One region of the Turicimonas sp. TL08 genome, then DNA from elsewhere that is predicted to be linked to it. Evidence: predicted binding sites of a transcription regulator. Region 1 holds the regulator's gene; the other holds the start of a gene.
The links. The regulator sigma-54, encoded in region 1, starts transcription at its own class of promoters, with help from an activator protein. The targets are predictions, from matches to a motif close to TGGCANGNAANCTGCTTT.
Positions count from the first base shown of each region.

Region 2: a site for sigma-54 is predicted at 7,067-7,084, ahead of glnA (type I glutamate--ammonia ligase). Genes of this name have one in related genera too.

Region 1 is NZ_BAAGDP010000008.1:58,081-67,756, forward strand. It holds gene ACYQ4O_RS05625 (sensor histidine kinase) at 1-871, opposite strand, end outside; gene ACYQ4O_RS05630 (enoyl-CoA hydratase-related protein) at 1,048-1,800, shown strand; gene ACYQ4O_RS05635 (acyl-CoA thioesterase) at 1,877-2,368, opposite strand; gene ACYQ4O_RS05640 (amino acid ABC transporter ATP-binding protein) at 2,470-3,198, shown strand; gene ACYQ4O_RS05645 (KpsF/GutQ family sugar-phosphate isomerase) at 3,371-4,354, shown strand; gene ACYQ4O_RS05650 (KdsC family phosphatase) at 4,354-4,884, shown strand; gene lptC (LPS export ABC transporter periplasmic protein LptC) at 4,888-5,505, shown strand; gene lptA (lipopolysaccharide transport periplasmic protein LptA) at 5,625-6,224, shown strand; gene lptB (LPS export ABC transporter ATP-binding protein) at 6,221-6,991, shown strand; gene rpoN (RNA polymerase factor sigma-54) at 6,995-8,359, shown strand; gene ACYQ4O_RS05675 (PTS sugar transporter subunit IIA) at 8,395-8,868, shown strand; gene hprK (HPr(Ser) kinase/phosphatase) at 8,884-9,676, shown strand, end outside.
Region 2 is NZ_BAAGDP010000023.1:31,395-41,070, forward strand. It holds gene ACYQ4O_RS10610 (M3 family metallopeptidase) at 1-1,061, shown strand, start outside; gene xth (exodeoxyribonuclease III) at 1,169-1,966, shown strand; gene ACYQ4O_RS10620 (radical SAM protein) at 1,995-2,993, opposite strand; gene ntrC (nitrogen regulation protein NR(I)) at 3,025-4,470, opposite strand; gene glnL (nitrogen regulation protein NR(II)) at 4,467-5,534, opposite strand; gene glnA (type I glutamate--ammonia ligase) at 5,603-7,018, opposite strand; gene hemW (radical SAM family heme chaperone HemW) at 7,198-8,343, opposite strand; gene rdgB (RdgB/HAM1 family non-canonical purine NTP pyrophosphatase) at 8,346-8,942, opposite strand; gene rph (ribonuclease PH) at 8,945-9,664, opposite strand.

The DNA of each region.
Region 1 (9,676 bases):
GATCCTGATAAAGCTGGTTAACCTTAGAGAACTTCTGGCTGATGGTCCATTCGCTGTTATTAATGCTCGGCATGGAAAGAAGTGCCGAAGTCACTTCCCAAACAAGTTTCGGATCTGTATTTTCTTCCGTAGACAAAACGATTCCGGGGTACAGTTCCGTTGAGTGAGAACACTTCAGAGACTCCTTGCTTTTGGGTGAAATGATTTTGAAATCTTCCGTACTTACCAAACCTTCCTTCTCCAGCTTTTCTAGCAAGCATGCGGAAAAGACCCCGACATCGGCTTTTCCTGCCGCAAGAATTGCCAAAGAATCCGGAAACTGGAAATGAGAAAAAATAACTTTCGAGAAAAAATTATCCGGATCGAATCCCTCTTTGACAATCTCGTGAGTACCGATCAGCCATCCGTCGAATGAATTAGGCTGAGAAGCAACAGCTACCTTTCCTTTCAGAGATGAAATGTCTTTTAAATCGTCGCGAAATTTCCGTGCAACAAAAACGCTGCCGACGGATTCGGAAGGATTATCTGAGAACACGCTTTTTGAGGTAACCACGTGGTTGTAGCCTAAAACTTGATGAAGCTCTTGAAAGGTTCCTGCCGAAGAAAAAACAAAATCTGCTTTTGACTGTTCAACGGAAGCCACGGGTTTCAATGTATTAAGGTGAACTAAACTCCAGCGAATCTGAGGGAATTTTTGCTTAAGATATTCCACTGTCGGCAGGATCAGTTCCCGCTCCACTTCCGGATTAAAAGAGTCCAGCAAACCAATGGAGACAACTGCTCCCGGCTCTTTTTCTGCGTGTGCAGGCACAAAAGAAAGAGCAAGCAGCAACAAGATCGCTGGGATATATCGAATAATTCTTTTCATCATTATTCGAGATTACCACCAAGAAATATTTTTTGAATTGCTGATAACCCAACCAAAAATGAAGTTTCGCGTATATTTTCTTCTCGCAATTGCCGGCTGTTAAAGACCATAATGGTGAGTTTTCAGACTACATCCTTTAAAACACCTTCAGAATAAAAAGAATATTGTGGAGTTAAAAAATGCCTGTTGTTACTACAATTGAAGACAAGACCGCTCGACTCTCTATCCAGCGCCCGGCCAAAAGAAACACTCTCGATATCGAGATGTGCAATGAATTAAAAAAACAGCTCTTGGAATGCAACGAAGACAATGCCGTTCGATCGATTGTCATTTCAGGTGAAACGAATGTGTTCTGCGCCGGTCTAGACATTGATGAGATGCTCAACAAACCCCAAGAAATCCTAAAAGCCTTCCAGGAAGTGATCGATGCATTGGACTATGTCGAGAAACCGATACTAGCGGCTGTGACAGGTCCTGCCGTCGCTGAAGGCGTCGCGCTTCTTTATCACTGCGATTTAGTGTTCTGCGGCGAACACGCCTTATTTGCCCTGCCGAATATTGCTCTCGGTAAAACACCGCTATACGGCATCAGCCTTCTCTCAGTGAAGAGTGCGGGATACAAACTTGCAGCACAGAAGATTCTTCTGTCTGAACCTATCAGTCCTTCCGAGGCGATTGCAATGGGCATCATCAATCATGTCCTCGAAGACGACAAAGTTCTTCCTCAGACTTTCTTGGCAGCAACCCGCTTAGGCAATCTTCCTCCTAAAGCACTGAATGCTACAAAACGTCTTTTGAAAGCAGCGTACTTATCGGGAACAAAGGAACAAAAAGAGCTTGAACAGGAAACTTTTGACCAATTGGTTGACGGCGCAGAAATGAAAGAAGCCTTCAACGCATTTATGGAAAAAAGAAAACCAAATTTTGATTAAGCCGTAGAAGCAGGAAGAAATTAGGCCGTTTTCTCAATCGAGATTACGGCCTATTTGTTGAACTATTTTTTGCTCATTAATTCTTGTCAGGCACCTGCTGACGAACATGAGGAAGAACATCTCTGTTCGGAACCGCAGTATTTTCCTCGTCAGGCCTGTCAACCGGCTGCGGTCTGCCGTCCGGTCCGATAGCTACGTAGACCAGCTGAGCTTCGGTCACTTTCACAATCTTATGATTGTCTTTGTGAAGTCTTTCTGCAAAAACTTCTACGTCAACGGTGACGGAGGTTCGGCCTACTTTCAGGATTCTTCCGTAGAAAGAGACAACGTCACCGACCCATACCGGCTCTTTGAAAACGAAGTTGGTTACCGCAACGGTCGTGCATCTGCAGCGTGCTCTGCGGGCTGCAACGGAAGCTCCGGCCAAGTCAACCTGGCTCATAATCCAGCCGCCGAAAACGTCGCCATACTGATTGGTATCAGGCGGCATCGGCATCACTCTGAAAGTTACATCGCAATCAGGAAGTGACGGAACTTGATTGTCTTTTTTATTTGAATTGTCTGCCATAAGTCCTCCAAAATTTAGCTTTTGGATTTTAGCCTTCATTGATAGTCAAAATGTATACTTTAGACCTAGATTTAAATTAGATGGGAAATGCGACTATGCCTATGATCGAGATAAAAAATGTCAGCAAGTGGTACGGAGACTTTCAGGTTCTCCGCAATTGCTCCACATCGGTCGAAAAAGGCGAAGTTGTCGTTATCTGCGGGCCTTCCGGCTCCGGAAAATCCACTCTGATTAAGACCGTCAACGCCCTTGAGCCGTTCCAAAGCGGCAGCATTTTCGTAAATGGAGTCGATGTCGGTGCTCCTAGTGTTGATCTGCCTAAACTTCGATCTCACGTCGGCATGGTTTTCCAACATTTCGAACTCTTTCCCCATTTGACCATTTGCGACAACCTTACTCTTGCGCAAATGAAGGTTCTGAAAAGAACTCGTGATGAAGCCATTGAAAGAGGATTAAAACTGCTTGATCGGGTCGGTCTCGCCAAGCACGCCTATAAATTTCCAATGCAGCTGTCCGGTGGTCAGCAGCAGCGAGTCGCCATTGCTCGAGCTCTAGCAATGGATCCGATCTGCATGCTCTTTGACGAACCGACTTCCGCTCTCGACCCGGAAATGATTAACGAAGTGTTGGATGTTATGGTTGAACTGGCAAAAGAAGGCATGACCATGATGGTAGTCACCCATGAAATGGGTTTTGCACGTAAAGTTGCAGATAAAGTCGTTTTCATGGATGCGGGTGAAATTGTTGAAGAAGCTCCGAAAGAAGAATTCTTCTCTACTCCACGAAGCGAGAGGGCACAGGCTTTCTTAGCAAAAATTCTCAATCATTGATTGTCTTTTGACACGGCACCGGAACACAGTTTTGACAGGCTTTTTGTTTATGCGCAAGCGCAAAAAGCGAGCTTCAGTTTTCAAGTTTTTTTACCAAGTTAAGAGGCTCCTAAGGAGACTTCTTTTCCTCCCGACTATAATTCATCCTTAACCTATTTTTTGCGAAACAAAAATGAACGGAACCTCTTCAACAAAAGGGATCTTCGAACTCGGCAAAGCAGTTCTTCAAGCTGAAGCTCAAGCCATCTGCCATCTATCCGACACTCTCAATGAAAACTTCATTAAAGCTGTTCAAATCCTCTTAGCCTGTAAGGGGCGCGTCGTTGTCAGCGGGGTCGGCAAGAGCGGCCATATTGCCCGCAAGATTGCTGCGACTCTAGCCTCCACCGGTACACCGGCATTTTTTGTTCATGCCGCTGAAGCCGCCCACGGCGACTTGGGAATGATCACCAAAGAAGATGTTGTCATTGCTATTTCGTACTCAGGTTCGAGTTCGGAACTTTTGGCGATTGTTCCGACGATTGTTCGAGAGGGCACTCCAATCATCGCCATTACCGGTTCCGATTCAAATCCGTTAGCCAATCATGCCACGGTTAACCTGAATATTCATGTTGAACGTGAAGCCTGTCCTCTGAATTTAGCACCTACCTCCTCCACTACCGTAACCTTGGCTCTCGGGGATGCCTTAGCCGTTGCCTGCTTAGACGCTAAAGGCTTCGGACCGGAAGATTTTGCAAGATCTCATCCGGGCGGAGCTTTGGGACGCCGATTACTCACACACGTCAAGGATGTGATGAGAACGGGAGACGATCTTCCGGTAGTTAAAGACAGTGCCTCCGTCCTCGATGCGGTAAAAGAAATTACGCGCAAGAAGATTGGCATGACTGCCATCACCAATGATGCCAATGAAGTCGTCGGAATCTTCACTGAAGGCGACTTAAGAAGACTCATTGAAAAAGTCGGCGATATTCGTCCAATCTCTATCGCCTCAGTGATGACTAAACATCCGTCTACAACAACCGCAGATGCTTTGGCAATGGAAGCAGCCAAAGTCCTTGAAACAACCCTGCGCAACCAACTTCTGGTTGTAGATAAAGACAACAAGCTTATCGGCGCCCTCCATATTCACGATCTCATGACTGCAAAGGTGATCTAATGGAAATCCAAGAAATTGCTAAACAGGTAAAGCTAGTTATTCTTGATGTCGACGGCGTCTTGAGCGACGGCTGCATCAATATCAGCGGAGACGGAGAGCTTTTTAAATCTTTCTTTGTACGTGACGGATTGGGAATTAAATTTCTTCAAGACGCCGGCATTGCGGTGGCTATTTGTACCGGCCGCACTTCCGATATCGTCGAAGAAAGAGCAAGAGAGCTCGGCATCAAGCTCGTCATGCAGGGCGAGAAAGACAAACGGGTCGGGTTTACCAACATTTGCATCCAAGCCAATGTTGAACCGCAAAATGTTGCCTACATGGGCGACGATATTCCGGACCTTTGCTTGTTCCCGTTAGTCGGTTTAGCATGCGCTCCGTGTGATGCCGCTCCAATCGCGTTATCGAAAGCGACTTGGGTCTCCAAATATCCGGGCGGCAGAGGGGCAGTTCGCGAATTAGCCGAATTTATTCTAAACTCACAGGATAAGTTTGCTTCCGTTGTTCAAAAACGCTTTGGGATTGAAATCTAGTTAATGAGAGATCGTCTTACTTCCATCATCGCTGTCGCACTCCTGCTTACCTTGGTAGGCATGAGCTATTGGTATTCCGTTAAAGCAGAAATGGAAGGCCAAGGGCATCTCTCCGATCTAAATTCTCCGGACTTTATCGCTCACGATATTACGGTGACCAAATTTGATAAATCCGGGGGAGCTTCTTATAAAGTATTTGCTAAAAGAATAGATCACTATTCTGACGGCCATGCCACAGCTGAATTTCCCGAGTACTACTCCCTCAACCCAAACGAGCCTCAGGTAACGGCCCGTTCTGATTCCGGGGAAATGGTCTCCGGCGGAGAAACACTTCATTTCTATAACAATGTTGACATCCGTCAGCAGGCACACGGCGACAAGCCTGCGAGCCGATTAGAAACAAGCCAGCTTGACGCCTACCCGGATGAAGATGTTTACTCTTCTGACAAACCGGTCACTCTGACCAGAGGAAGCGACGTCTCCAGAGGCATCGGAATGGACTTTGACAATGTTGAACGTACTTTCAAACTGCGTTCCAGGGTTCAAAGTGAATTTATGCCCCGCTCTATTCAATCCGGTCTGAATAAGAACGAAACCCAAACTTCGGGAAACGCTCAGTAACTCTTGCCGGTTCATATCTGCAACAACAAATCGAGAGAAGTCTTTTCTACCAACTTTTCAAAAAGAAATTACAATAGACAAGATTTACGAGAATTGGACAACTATATAAAGCCACTAAAATGAACTTCCAGCGTATTAGTTTTGCCGTAGCCCTAACTCTAATGCTCCCGATGATATCTTTTGCAGAATCGGGAGACTCTGACAAACCCGTACAGATATTCTCTGACAAGTTCGATGGGGACGATGTTAAGCAAGTGGCTATCTACACAGGCAACGTGGCAGTTCACCAAGGCACTTTAGAGATTCATGGTGCTAAGCTTGTCTTGTCCGTTGACCCTCAAGGCTTCCGTCATGCTGTTATGACCCCGGAAAAAGGGAAGCTGGTCCGGTTTAAACAAAGACGCGATCAGCAGACGCCCGGGGTAGAAGAATGGATGCACGGAGAGGGAGATAAGCTTACTTATAACGAAAAATCTAATCAGTTGATTCTCACCAACAACGCCGAAGTCTTCAGAACAGAAAACGGAGTACTCAAAGATCGCAGCCGCGGTGTCCGCATTGTCTACAACATGACAAACTCCACCGCAGATATTACCGGCGACAAGTCCCGCGGTTCTGCCGGCCGTGTAAGCACGGTCATTACTCCGAGAGACTCTTCTGCCAGCCCAGCTCGCTCCAAAGGCGTTGAACTTGAACGTAACACGAGAATTACTCAATGACGGAAGAACGTAAAGATGACGACACCCGCAGTGTCCTAGAAGCTGTCAATTTAAAAAAGATTTACGGCAACCGTACTGTTGTTAAAGACGTCTCCATCAGCGTTAAGAGCGGTGAAGTCGTAGGACTTTTGGGCCCGAACGGCGCAGGCAAAACCACCACCTTTTACATGATTGTCGGTCTTGTCTCTACCAATGGCGGTTCTATCCTCTTAAACGGCAAGTCTATTCAGCATTTGCCGATTTATAAGAGATCCAGACTCGGGGTGACATATCTTCCTCAGGAAAACAGCGTATTCCGTTCACTAACTGTGGAAGAAAACATCCAGGCTATTTTGGAACTTCAAGTCAATCCGGACGGTTCCAAGCTGAGTTCTAAGGAAATTAAAGAAGAATTAGAAAAGCTTCTCAATGAACTTCAGATTGTTAACATCCGCAAGAGTATTGCTTCCACTGTTTCCGGAGGTGAAAGAAGAAGAACGGAAATTGCCCGTGCTTTGGCAGCTAGACCGCGCTTTATTCTGCTGGATGAACCTTTTGCCGGTGTCGACCCAATTGCCGTTATTGAAATTCAGAGAATCGTCCACTTCCTCAAAGAAAGAGGCATTGGCGTTCTTATCACTGACCATAACGTCCGTGAAACTTTGGGCATATGCGATCACGCTTACATTATCAGCGACGGCACCGTCTTAGCCTCCGGCAAACCTGAAGCCATTATCGAAAACGAACTTGTCCGTAAAGCTTACTTAGGCAAGAATTTCCGTATGTAAATCATGCAGATCGGTCTATCTTTAAAGCAGACTCAAAAACTTGCGCTAACTCCGCAGTTGCAGCAGGCTTTAAAGATTCTTCAGCTGCCTACGCAGGAACTTATCCAGGAGATTTCCACTCAGCTCCAAGAAAATCCTTTTCTTACGGCAGAAGAAAGTTCCTCCGAGGAACAAGAAGCAGAAAGGGAAGACAAAGGAGAACTGCTTTGGGAGTCCGGATTTCGAGCCGAGGTTGAAGAGGAAGATTGGGATTGGGAAGAGGCTCCTCAGTCTCTGACCTCCTATCTTCTGGAACAGCTGTCCTGCTTAAAAATCACTCTTGAGGAAAGTCTGAGAGTTCAATGGATTATCGGCGCCTTAGATTCCCGAGGACTGCTGACAGAAAGTATTGAAGGAATCAAAGACTCTTTTCCGGCAGAGAACAATTTTTCGCTCGAAGATTGGAAAAATTCTCTCCATCTTCTTCAGACCTTTGATCCTGCCGGTATAGGAGCAAAAGATTGCCTGGAAGTACTTTCTCTTCAAATCAACGGCCTTCTGCTTCGCAAAGAGATTGAAAAAAACACGGCTGATTTAGCTCTTCGCATCATTGAAAGCCATCTTGAACAGGTCGCAAAACGTCAGCTAGAGAAGCTAAAGAAGACCTTAGACTGCAATGAACAGGAGCTCGAAGAAGCTTTGTATGTTATTTCGCATCTTGACCCTCGGCCAACTTCTCGATTTTCTAACCCTGAGATCAATTTTGTTCTCCCCGAAATCAAAGTTGAAAAGGTCAAAGGGGAGTGGAAACCGAAACTAATTCGAAATGCTCCAAAAATTTCTCTGAACCGAATGTATGCAGATGCTTTTTCCAGCACGCAAACTGAAAGAGACACCAAAATTTGGCAAGGGCGTTTAGAAGAAGCCCGTCAATTTATTAAAAGCGTTGAGCAAAGACAAACCACATTGCTTAACGTTTCCGAACTCATTGTTAATCGGCAGAGAGATTTCTTTGAAACCGGCCCGGAAAAACTCAAACCTTTGGTGCTTCGAGAAATCGCCGATGAGTTAGGAATTCACGAATCAACCGTCTCCCGTATTACAACAGGGAAATATTTAATTTGTTCCCGCGGAACTTTTGAACTGAAATACTTTTTTTCTTCATCGCACTTTACCGCGGGAAAATCTGATGAAGAAGTTTCGGCTTCGGCTATTAAAGCTGAGCTGAAGAAGATAATTCTCGGGGAAAACCCACTAAAGCCCTTGTCTGATGCCAAACTTTCTCAGCTCCTAGAGCAGAAGGGGTTTACAGTGGCCCGCAGAACCGTTGCGAAATATAGAGAAGCACTCGGTTTGCCCCCTGCGTCGCTAAGAAAACGATGCCAATGAATTAGAATAAAGTTCGACCATATTGAGTCCGTAAAATGATTAAACTTTGTGCCCTTTTAAAACCCGAAAATATTCTTCTGGGTATATCTGCCTCAAGTAAAAAAAGAATTCTTGAGTTAGGAGCCCAGACTTTAAGCCTGCTCTACAACCTGGACAAAAAAGCAATTTTTGACGGTTTAAATGCACGTGAACGTTTAGGTTCCACTTATTTAGGTTATGGACTAGCGGTACCTCACTGCCGGATGAAAGACCTGGATCAGCCACGGGCTCTGTTTATTCGATTAAATGATCGTCTCGAAAACAGTCCCGAATCCGAACCAATCGAAGCCTTCTTTTTTCTGCTCGTTCCCGAAGAAGCAACGGACGAACATCTTCAGATCCTTGCTCAAATCTCAGAAATTTTCTCTGACGAAAAAGAAAGAGAGAAACTGAAGGAAGCATCCACCGTTGCTGAATTTGCGGAAGAAATCGATAAATGGTGTGCTCAGCATCCCGACCAAGAACAATAGGAGCGTAAGCAGGCTATGGCTACATATGAAGAACTAATCAAACTTTGCAGCAAAAAATTCAAGCTCCAATGGCTTTACGGTAAGAATCAAAACGGAAGAAACTTTCTTTCAGACGCCCAAAGCTCTCATTATCCTTCTTTGTATGTCGGGTTCCTTAACATCATCCACCCAGAGCGTCTTCACATTATCGGCGCGCCCGAGGTCGCCTTCCTACAAGGCCTTTCAGTTCCGGACAGACTAGGCATCGTTCAGCAATTCAGAAAAAACAATAGCCTCGGTTTTGTTATCTGTAAGGATTTAGAGCTCCCTGAAGACTTTGTACGAGCTGTCATTGAAGAAAACATTCCTTTCTTCACTTCTGATGCATGTGCAGAGGACACCTTAACGAATATCCGCCACAACATGGTTCGTTTGGCGGCTCCTTCGTGCTCTATGCATGGCGTGTTCATGGATGTGTTCGGGATAGGCGTTCTAATGACCGGACAGAGCGGCATCGGTAAAAGCGAATTGGGTTTGGAACTAGTCACTCGAGGCCACGGTCTCGTGGCAGATGATGTTGTGGACTTTATTCAAAGAGGACCCAATCAAATTGAAGGTTCTGCTCCTGCTCTGCTGGCCAACTTGTTAGAAGTTCGCGGAATCGGTCTTCTCGATGTCAAAACCATCTTCGGAGAAACCTCCGTCAGAAGAAAGATGAAGCTTGATCTGGTGGCTGAATTAAAACAGTTCGAGCAAGGTGAACTAATGGATCGTCTGCCGGAAACCGAGCTATATACAGAAATTCTTGGCCAGCAGGTGCGTACCATGA
Region 2 (9,676 bases), on a different contig from region 1:
TCGAAGATCCTAAGGCTTGGGATCTGACTTATGCCAGCGAACGCTTAAGAGAGAAAAAATATTCTTACAGCGATCAGGAAGTAAAACAATACTTTACTGAGCCCACCGTCTTTAAAGGTCTGTTCGGACTAGTTGAGAAACTCTTCGGAATTCAAGTGGAAGAAACCAAGGCTCCTGTTTGGGCCCCCGAAGTCAAGTATTTTGTCATTAAAGACAAAGCCGGAAAAGAAATCGCCTCCTTCTACGCTGATCTCTACGCAAGAGAAGGTAAGCGCGGCGGTGCTTGGATGAACGACCAGAGATCTCGCAGAGAGGTCGACGGCAAAATTCAAACACCGATTGCTTATTTAGTATGCAACTTCTCCGCTCCTGTCGGGGACAAACCAGCCCTCCTCACGCTTAACGACGTTGAAACACTTTTCCATGAATTCGGCCACGGGCTTCACCACATGCTCACTAAGCAAACGGACTTGTCTGTTTCCGGTATCGCCGATGTTGAATGGGATGCCGTGGAAATGCCAAGCCAGTTTATGGAAAACTTCGTTTGGAATTGGGACATCATTCAATCATTAACATCCCATGTGGATACCGGCAAACCAATGCCGAAGGAATTGTTTGACAAGATTGTCGCAGCTAAGAACTTCGAAGCGGGTATGGCAAATGTTCGTCAAATTGAATTTGCCCTCTTCGATATGCTCCTTCACTGTGACTATGATCCGAAGACTTGTACCGTTCAGGAACTATTGGATGCCGTAAGAAAAGAAGTAGCGGTTGTTTTCCCACCGAAATATAACCGTTTTGCCAACTCTTTCTCTCACATCTTCGCCGGCGGCTATGCTGCGGGTTATTACAGCTATAAGTGGGCCGAAGTACTTTCTGCAGACGCGTTCTCCTTATTTGAAGAAAAAGGCATCTTCAATTCGGAAGTCGGACAGAAGTGGCTGACGGAAGTTCTTGCCGTCGGAGGTTCACGCCCTGCTAAAGAAAGCTTCAAAGCCTTCCGTGGCAGAGATCCTTCTCCGGACGCATTGCTGCGTTCATATGGTCTGCTGGATCGTTAGTCTTTAGGCCTCTGTTCCGGCAGAGGCCGCTGCCTCCGGAAATTCGGCAGGCGTTTTCTTTTGTCTGCCGTTTTCTTAAATAAGAAGGCATTTTTACGAGATTTTTTATGAAATGCAAAATTACCACCTGGAACGTTAACTCCCTTAAAGTAAGAAAGCCTCACGTTCTCCAATTTTTGCAAGAAGAGTCACCCGACATTCTTTGTCTTCAAGAACTTAAACAACCCACCGAGGAAGTAGATGCACCGGCTTTTGCTGAACTTGGCTACCACACCGAAGCCTTTGGTCAAAAGACCTACAACGGTGTAGCCACACTGACGAAAAAGAGCGTTTTCTCTGAGTGTACTGACATCGTCAAAAACCTTCCCAGTTTTGAGGATCCTCAAAGCCGTCTCTTGGCAATGACTTTATCTTTAGACGGAATGCCGCTGCGCATCGTTAACGGATACTTTCCCAACGGAGAAACAACCGAAAGTGAAAAGTTTCCATATAAGCTGAAATGGCTCGACAATTTAACAGCTTGGTTGGAAGAAGAACTGAAGCGGTATCCGAACTTAGTACTGCTCGGTGACTTCAATATTGCTCCCGAAGACATCGATGCCAAGCACCCCGAAGAATGGAAAGGCACGGTTCTTTGTGTTCCGGAAGTTCGTCAGAAATTTAAGAATTTGCTGAACTTAGGATTGGTCGACAGTTTCCGTCAGCATGAACAGCCGGAAAAGATTTATTCTTGGTGGGACTATCGTATGAAGGCTTTCCAAAGAAATCTCGGCCTCAGAATTGACCATATTCTTATCTCTGAACCTTTAGCTAAATTCAACCGCTCAGTTGTCGTTAACAAAAGCTTCCGCGGTCTAGAACGACCAAGTGATCACGCTCCGGTTACTTTGACCTTGGAACTTTAAGCGAATGCCGGGACCTCCCGGCATTTAATTATTCGGGAAGTTCTTCTATTTTTCTGGCTCGAAGCTGACCGCAGCCGCCCTCCACCTCTTGCGCGGCAGAATGACGATACTTCAATAGGACGTGGCCTTTCTTCAGACGTTCCGCTATGGAAAGCATAGCTTCCTCGGAAGGCCTCTCGTAAGGACTTCCTGCAATTTTATTGACGGGAATCATATTGAGAATGGCCTTTTGTCCCTTCCACAAAGAGATAACGTTCTCAACTTCTTCGTCTCCGTCATTCACACCGTCAATCAACGTCCATTGAAATTGCACAGGATAACCGCCAGCCTTGGCATATTCTGCGGCAAACGCCATCATATCCGCAACCGGCATCGGTTGAATATTAGGCATTAATTGCTTTCTTTTTTCATCAAACGTTGAATGCAGGGACAAGGCTAAAGCCGGCTTAACTTTAGAGGCCATAATGGCATCGAAAAGCCTTCTGTCCCCCACAGTAGAAAGAACTAAGTTCTTATAGGAAATACCAGAATACTTTGCCAAGAAGTTAATGGATGAAAGAACTCTCTTAAGGTTGTGGGACGGCTCTCCCATTCCCATAAATACCACTTTCTTAATCTGCTGGTATCGTCTTGCAATTTCAACCTGAGCCAAAATTTCTAAGTCGCTCAATTGACGAATTAGACCTGACTTCCCGGTCATGCAAAACACACATCCCACAGCGCAGCCGACCTGAGTCGAAACACATACACCACCTCGCGGAAGAATTACCGACTCGATTAATTGTCCGTCATGAAGTTTCAAAACCAAACGCGTTCCATCAGAGGATGAAGAGCATTCCTCTACGACTTCTGCAAGCTTATTGAGTTCATCCTTATATTTGTGTGCTGTCTCTTGGACTGAAAGCGGCAAACGAGGAGTACGCGCAGTCGGCGCTTTTCTGAGAATCCACTGGCGCCAAAAATGATCTATATGTACCTGAAGCGCTCCATTTTGGCGGAGCGCTTCTTCAACTTCTCTTATTTCCATTAATCAATAACAACTTTTATTATTTAGTGCTTTATTCTAAGTTGTACTCTTGAATTTTTCTTGTCATGGTGTTGCGGCCGATTCCTAACTTCAAAGCGGCTTCAACTTTCTTCCCTTTTGTTTCAGCCAATGCCGTTGTTAAAACAATTTTTTCAAAGGTTTCCGTCAACTGTTTCATTAAGTTAGGCGTAGCTGCCTCCAATTGCTGGCTGACTGCTAGTTTAAGGCTTTCCGTCCAATCAAAGCCGTTAATCGGCACCTGTGCATCCGGAACAGGTGTATTTTCTTGTGTCCGACAGTCATGGGACTGGACTTCTTCTTTTTCATGATTAAAATCTTCCGGCAAATCCGCAGGCGTGATAATTTGTGCGGGAGCCATCACAGTCAGCCAATTGCAGACATTCTCCAGCTGACGGACATTGCCGGGAAAATCAAATTTTGCAAGAATATCCATGGCTTCTTTACTGATGCCTTTTGGTTCCACGTTAAGCTGTTTTGCGGACTTGGATAAGAAATACGGCACTAATAAAGGGATATCTTCTTTTCTTTCACGTAACGGCGGAAGACGCAAACGAATCACATTAAGACGATGGAATAAATCTTCTCGGAAGCTTCCCTCTTTCACCATCTTTTCTAAATTTTGATGAGTTGCAGCGATCACACGGACATTTGCCTTTATAGGCTGATGACCGCCAACGCGGTAAAAATATCCATCCGATAGAACTCTCAGAAGACGAGTCTGGAGCTCGAAAGGCATATCTCCGATTTCATCTAAAAACAGAGTTCCACCCTCTGCCTGTTCAAATCTGCCGTGCCGAATATTGTTGGCACCGGTAAATGCCCCTCTTTCATGGCCGAACAATTCACTTTCCATCAATTCGCGTGGGATAGCGGCCATATTCAAAGCAATAAAGCCTGATTTTGCACGAGGACTATGATGATGCAGAGCACGGGCCACCACTTCTTTACCGGAGCCAGACTCTCCGGTAAGCAATACGGTGACATTGCTCTGAGAGAGTTTTCCAATCGCACGGAACACTTCCTGCATTGCCGGAGCCTGACCAATGATTTCCGCATCGAGAGGGAGGACTTCAGATGTTTGTTCATCAGCAGTAGACTCCTCTATCGCTCGTTCTATCAGCTCAATGGCTTTGCCGATATCAAAAGGCTTTGGAAGATATTCGAACGCGCCTCCTTGGTAACTCGATACAGCACTGTCCAGATCAGAGAAAGCAGTCATGATAATGACCGGGAATGTCCAGTCCGCATTTTTCTTTATCTCGGCAAGGAGTTCCAATCCGCTTTGATTCGGCATTCTGATGTCGCTAACCAGAACCGAAGGAGTTTCTGTTTTCAGTGCTTCTAGAACTTCATCAGCACTTTGAAAGGTCTGGACAGGGATTTCAGCTTTTTGAAGCGCTTTTTCTAAAACCCAACGAATCGACCAATCATCATCAACAATCCAAACTTTTTTCATAATTCCAGAGGGAACAGCAGACTGAAATCTGTCTTCCCTTTCCTACTGTAAACTTCGATTGAACCCCCGTGCTGCTCTACGAAGGAATGGACTAATGACAGACCAAGTCCGGTGCCTCCCGCTTTACCTGTCACCAATGGAAAAAAGATGCTTTCCTGGAGTTCCGGAGGAATTCCCGGACCGTTGTCTACGATATGAATATTCAGAGCTGTCTTGTGGCGCAATGCACCAATCATGACATGATGAACAACTCGAGTTGAAATAGTCAGCCGGGCAGTATTTTCTCTAATCTGCTCTTCAAGTGCTTCTACTGCATTGCGTAATAGATTCAAAAAAATCTGGGTTAGCTGACCTCGGTCGCCGTCAATGTCCGGAACACTAATATCGTAGTCCCTAACAATGGTCAGGCCGGAAGAAAACTCGGACTCGATAAGAAGCCTTACTTTTTCCAATATCTCATGGATATTGGTTTTAGAGGGTTTATAGGGCTGACGGTACGGAGCAAGAAGTTTATCGACCAAACCTTGCAGTCTATCGGCTTCGCTGATAACCACACGGGTATATTCTTTCTGTTCTTCATCCTTGAGATCGAACTCTAAAAGCTGGGCTGCTCCTCTAATTCCTCCGAGAGGATTTTTAATTTCATGGGCCAAATTCCGCAATAAACGCCTTGTATTTTCTGACAAGTCGTTCATGTGTTTATTATGATTCAGCAGCAAAGAATTCTTCGCAGGCTGCAGCTCGATTATTAAAAGCTGCTCTTCTTCAGGCAAAGGATGAACGGAGGCATAAACCTGAACCAGCGCTCCGGGACGAAGGATGAGCTCGGTGAGTTCAGCACGCATCGAAAAAAGAGAGGAAGTATTCTTCTTATAACTTCCGATCCACTCTCTGGCTTTCGGTAAAAAGGAAGACACCGGAAAACCGAAAAGAATTTTATTAGAACGTCCGAGCAGAGATTCACAAGCAGCATTTACATACTCAATCATGCCGTTCACATCTACAATCAACACACTGGTGGAGAGTAGATTCAATCCGCCGATTTTGTCAGTGTCTAACCTCATGGGTAGCAATCCGAGTTAAAAAAGGGCATCACAAGACCGGATGCCCTTTTTCAGTCAAAAGATTTTAATTATTGGGCGTAGTACATGTCGTACTCTTCCGGTGTAACGGCAAGCATGACTCTTTCAACGTCATGACGTTTGACTTCAATGTAAGCCTGAATCATATCTTCGGTGAAGACACCGCCGGCTGTCAGGAAGTCATGGTCAGCAGCCAGACTATCAAGGGCTTGTTCCAAAGAAGAGCAAACTGTCGGAATCTTGGCATTTTCTTCCGGAGGAAGATCATAAAGGTTCTTGTCAGCAGCTTCACCCGGATGAATCTTGTTCTGGATACCGTCAAGACCAGCCATTAACAAGGCAGCAAAGCAGAGATATGGGTTGGCCATCGGATCCGGGAAGCGGACTTCAACACGGCGTGCTTTGTCGCTAGCTACGTACGGAATACGCAAAGAAGCTGAGCGGTTACGTGCAGAATAAGCCAATTTAACAGGAGCTTCAAAACCCGGAACCAAGCGGCGGTAGCTGTTTGTTGTCGGGTTGGTAATGGCATTTAATGCTCTGGCGTGTTTGATAACGCCGCCGATGTAATAAAGAGCCATTTCAGACAAACCGGCATAACCATTGCCGGCAAACAAGTTCTTGCCGTCTTTCCAAATAGACTGGTGAACATGCATACCGGAACCGTTATCGCCAACCAATGGTTTCGGCATGAATGTAGCGGTATGTCCCCAATTCAAAGCGACATTCCAAACAGTGTATTTGAGAATTTGTGTCCAGTCAGCACGTTTTACCAATGTGCTGAACTTAGTTCCGATTTCGCATTGACCTGCGCCGCCCACTTCATGATGATGTACTTCAACAGGAACGCCTTGTTCTTCAAGAGCAAGACACATTGCTGCGCGGACATCGTTGAGATTGTCTGTCGGAGCAACCGGGAAGTAGCCGCCTTTAACTGCAGGACGGAAGCCGGTGTTTCTGCCTTCCATATCTTCCTTGTTGGACCAGTGTCCGCAGTAAGAGGAAACCTTGAAGAAGGATTTGTCCATAGATGTTTCCCAAGAAACACCGTCAAAAATAAAGAATTCCGGTTCCGGACCGAAGAAAGCAGTATCGCCGATGCCGGTGCTCTTGAGATAAGCTTCTGCACGTTTGGCAACGGAACGGGGATCGCGTTCATAACCTTTACCGTTTGCAGGATCAACGACGTCGCAGGTAAGAATAAGTGTTGGTTCTTGAGTAAACGGATCCATTCTTGCGCTGTCCGGATCCGGCATCAACAACATATCGCTGGCTTCGATGCCTTTCCATCCGCGGATTGAAGAGCCGTCGAATGCATGGCCTTCCTCGAATTTGTCTTCATCAAATGAAGAAACAGGAACGGAGACATGCTGTTCTTTGCCCATAAAGTCGCAAAAACGAAGATCCACGAATTTAACATCCTGATCCTTGATCAGGTCCATTACATCGTCAGCTGTTTTAGCCATCATTTTCTCCTAACTGAGTAGCATGTGTATTAAGAAGTTAATCAACTATACGCAAAAACCGTGCCAACATTTTCAGTGATAACTCTAAACAGCAGTGACCACGTTGGTGCATGAAAGCCGCGGCAAAAATACAGAGCAATCTTCTTCGTACGAAAAGCACCATTTTAGTGCAATTGCGCCTAATTAGTGCATAGGAACTCTTCTTGTACGTAATTTAAAAAGTTCCAACCTGTTTCCGTTGTTTTTACGAGATTTGGATCTCTGACGAGCATACCTTCCTTTTGAAGCTTTTCGACCGTGGGCCGAATGAACTCATAAGACAGAAAAGTTCTTTGTTTCCACAGTTCTGTCGGAACTCCTTCTCTTAATCGAAGAGCATTGAGCATAAATTCAAAGGGTATGTCTTCTTGAGGCGTCTTAATATCTATCACGAGTCCCGTGCCCCCTGACTGGACCTTTTCTCTCCAGAGTTCCGGGTTCATCGCACTGACCGTTCTCCAAATTTCTTTGTCTTGCGTGAGTTTGCCGTGCGCTCCCGGTCCGATTCCAAGATAGTCTCCGTATTGCCAGTAATTCAAATTATGACGGCATTGGAATCCGGGCATTGCATAGCCGGAAATTTCGTAATGCTCGAATCCGTTTTGGACCAGCGATTCAGCAACCAAGTCACCCATATCTGCTCTCATATCGTCATCGGGCAGATTAGCGGGTTCGTATTTACCGAAATAGGTGTTAGGCTCGATAGTAAGCTGATAGTAAGAAAGATGAGTGCTTCCGAAGCTCAATGCTGTTGAGATATCTTTTTCTAATTCTTCAAAAGTTTGTCCCGGCAAAGCAAACATCAAGTCAAGATTAAAATTCTCAAAAATCTCAGCCGCTGCGCCAGCTGCGCGTTTGGCTTCTTCACTTGAGTGAATTCTTCCGAGAACTTTAAGTTTTTGATCGTCAAAACTTTGTATTCCAATTGAGAGACGATTAATTCCGGCCTTTCGGTATCCTGCAAAGTTCTTATATTCAAAGGTTCCCGGATTAGCCTCCATCGATATTTCAGCATTCGGCGCAACAACAAAGTTCCGATGAAGTCCCTCAAGAATCTGAGAAATAGACGATGGAGACAGCAATGACGGGGTACCGCCTCCAAGGTAGATTGTTGAAATCTGCCGACCCCCTCCCCTGTGTGAGAGCCTCTCAACACTTAAGAGGAGGTTTTTCACATATTGATCTTCGGAATCTTTTTCTCTCTTAAATTCATGAGAATTAAAATCACAATAGGGACACTTATGAATACACCACGGCCAGTGAAGGTAGACAGATAATGGAATCATTGTTATTTCCAATTATTGACGATGAGTTCTTTCATCTGCTGCATTGCTTTGCCTCGATGACTGATAGCGTTCTTTTCCTCGGCGGACAGTTCAGCTGCATGTTTGCCCAGCGCAGGAATAAGGAAATAAGGATCGTAGCCAAAGCCGCCTTGGCCTTTTCTTTCTTGGCTAACTTCACCTTCCCATCTGCCTACAGCAATGAGAGGCTCAGGATCATCTGCACTACGAACGGCAGTCAAAACACAAACGTAATGGGCTCGTTTATTGTTTTGAGTTCTCATCAACTCTAGAAGCTTCTGATTGTTTTTTTCATCATCAGCATTTTCTCCGGCGAATCTAGCGCTAAATACTCCCGGAGCTCCCCCTAAAGCGTCTACACAAATACCGGAATCGTCAGCAATTGCAGGCAACCCAGACTCTTTGGAGGCATGACGGGCTTTTGCCAAAGAATTTTCAATGAAAGTAAAAAAAGGCTCCTCGGCAGAAGAAATATTAAGGCTGCCCTGAGAGACGACTTCTATTCCCAAAGGAGCAAGAAGTTCGTTCATCTCTTTCATTTTTTTCTTGTTATTACTTGCTAAAACAATCTTATTAAACATCGTTATTCCTGATTTTGAACCTTCATCAATTCTTTAATACCATTCTTAGCCAGTTGGATTAAAGTGCCGAGTGTTTCTTCGTCAAACGGGTCTCCCTCTGCTGTCCCTTGAACTTCAACAAACTTATTTTCACTTGTCATCACAACATTCATGTCGGTATCGCAGAGATGATCTTCTTCATAATCCAAATCGCAGACCGGCAGCCCGTGAAAGACTCCGACAGACAAAGCTGCAACTTGAGCTTTGATTGGATTTTCAAGAATAAGCCCTTCTTTCAGAAGTTTTTCTACCGCATCTTTTAAGGCCACATAAGCCCCGGTAATAGAAGCGCACCGTGTACCTCCGTCTGCTTGAATGACGTCGCAATCGATCTTAATTGTTCTAGTCCCCAGCTTCTCCATGTCCACAACTGCACGAAGAGAACGTCCAATCAAACGCTGAATTTCTTGAGTTCTTCCGCTTTGCTTACCTTTTACTGCTTCTCTATCGGTTCTAGTTCCGGTAGCACGCGGAAGCATTCCGTACTCTGCCGTGACCCAGCCGCGGTTCTCATCTTTCATCCAACCCGGAACTTTTTCTTCCACTGAGGCGGTACAGATGACTTTGGTGTTACCCATTTCAATAAGCACGGAACCTTCTGCGTAACAAGTGAAATTCTTTGTAATTCGAACAGGTCTGATTTGTTCAGGAGTCCGGCCGCTCGGCCTTACTACAGTCTCCATCTATGCCTCCGA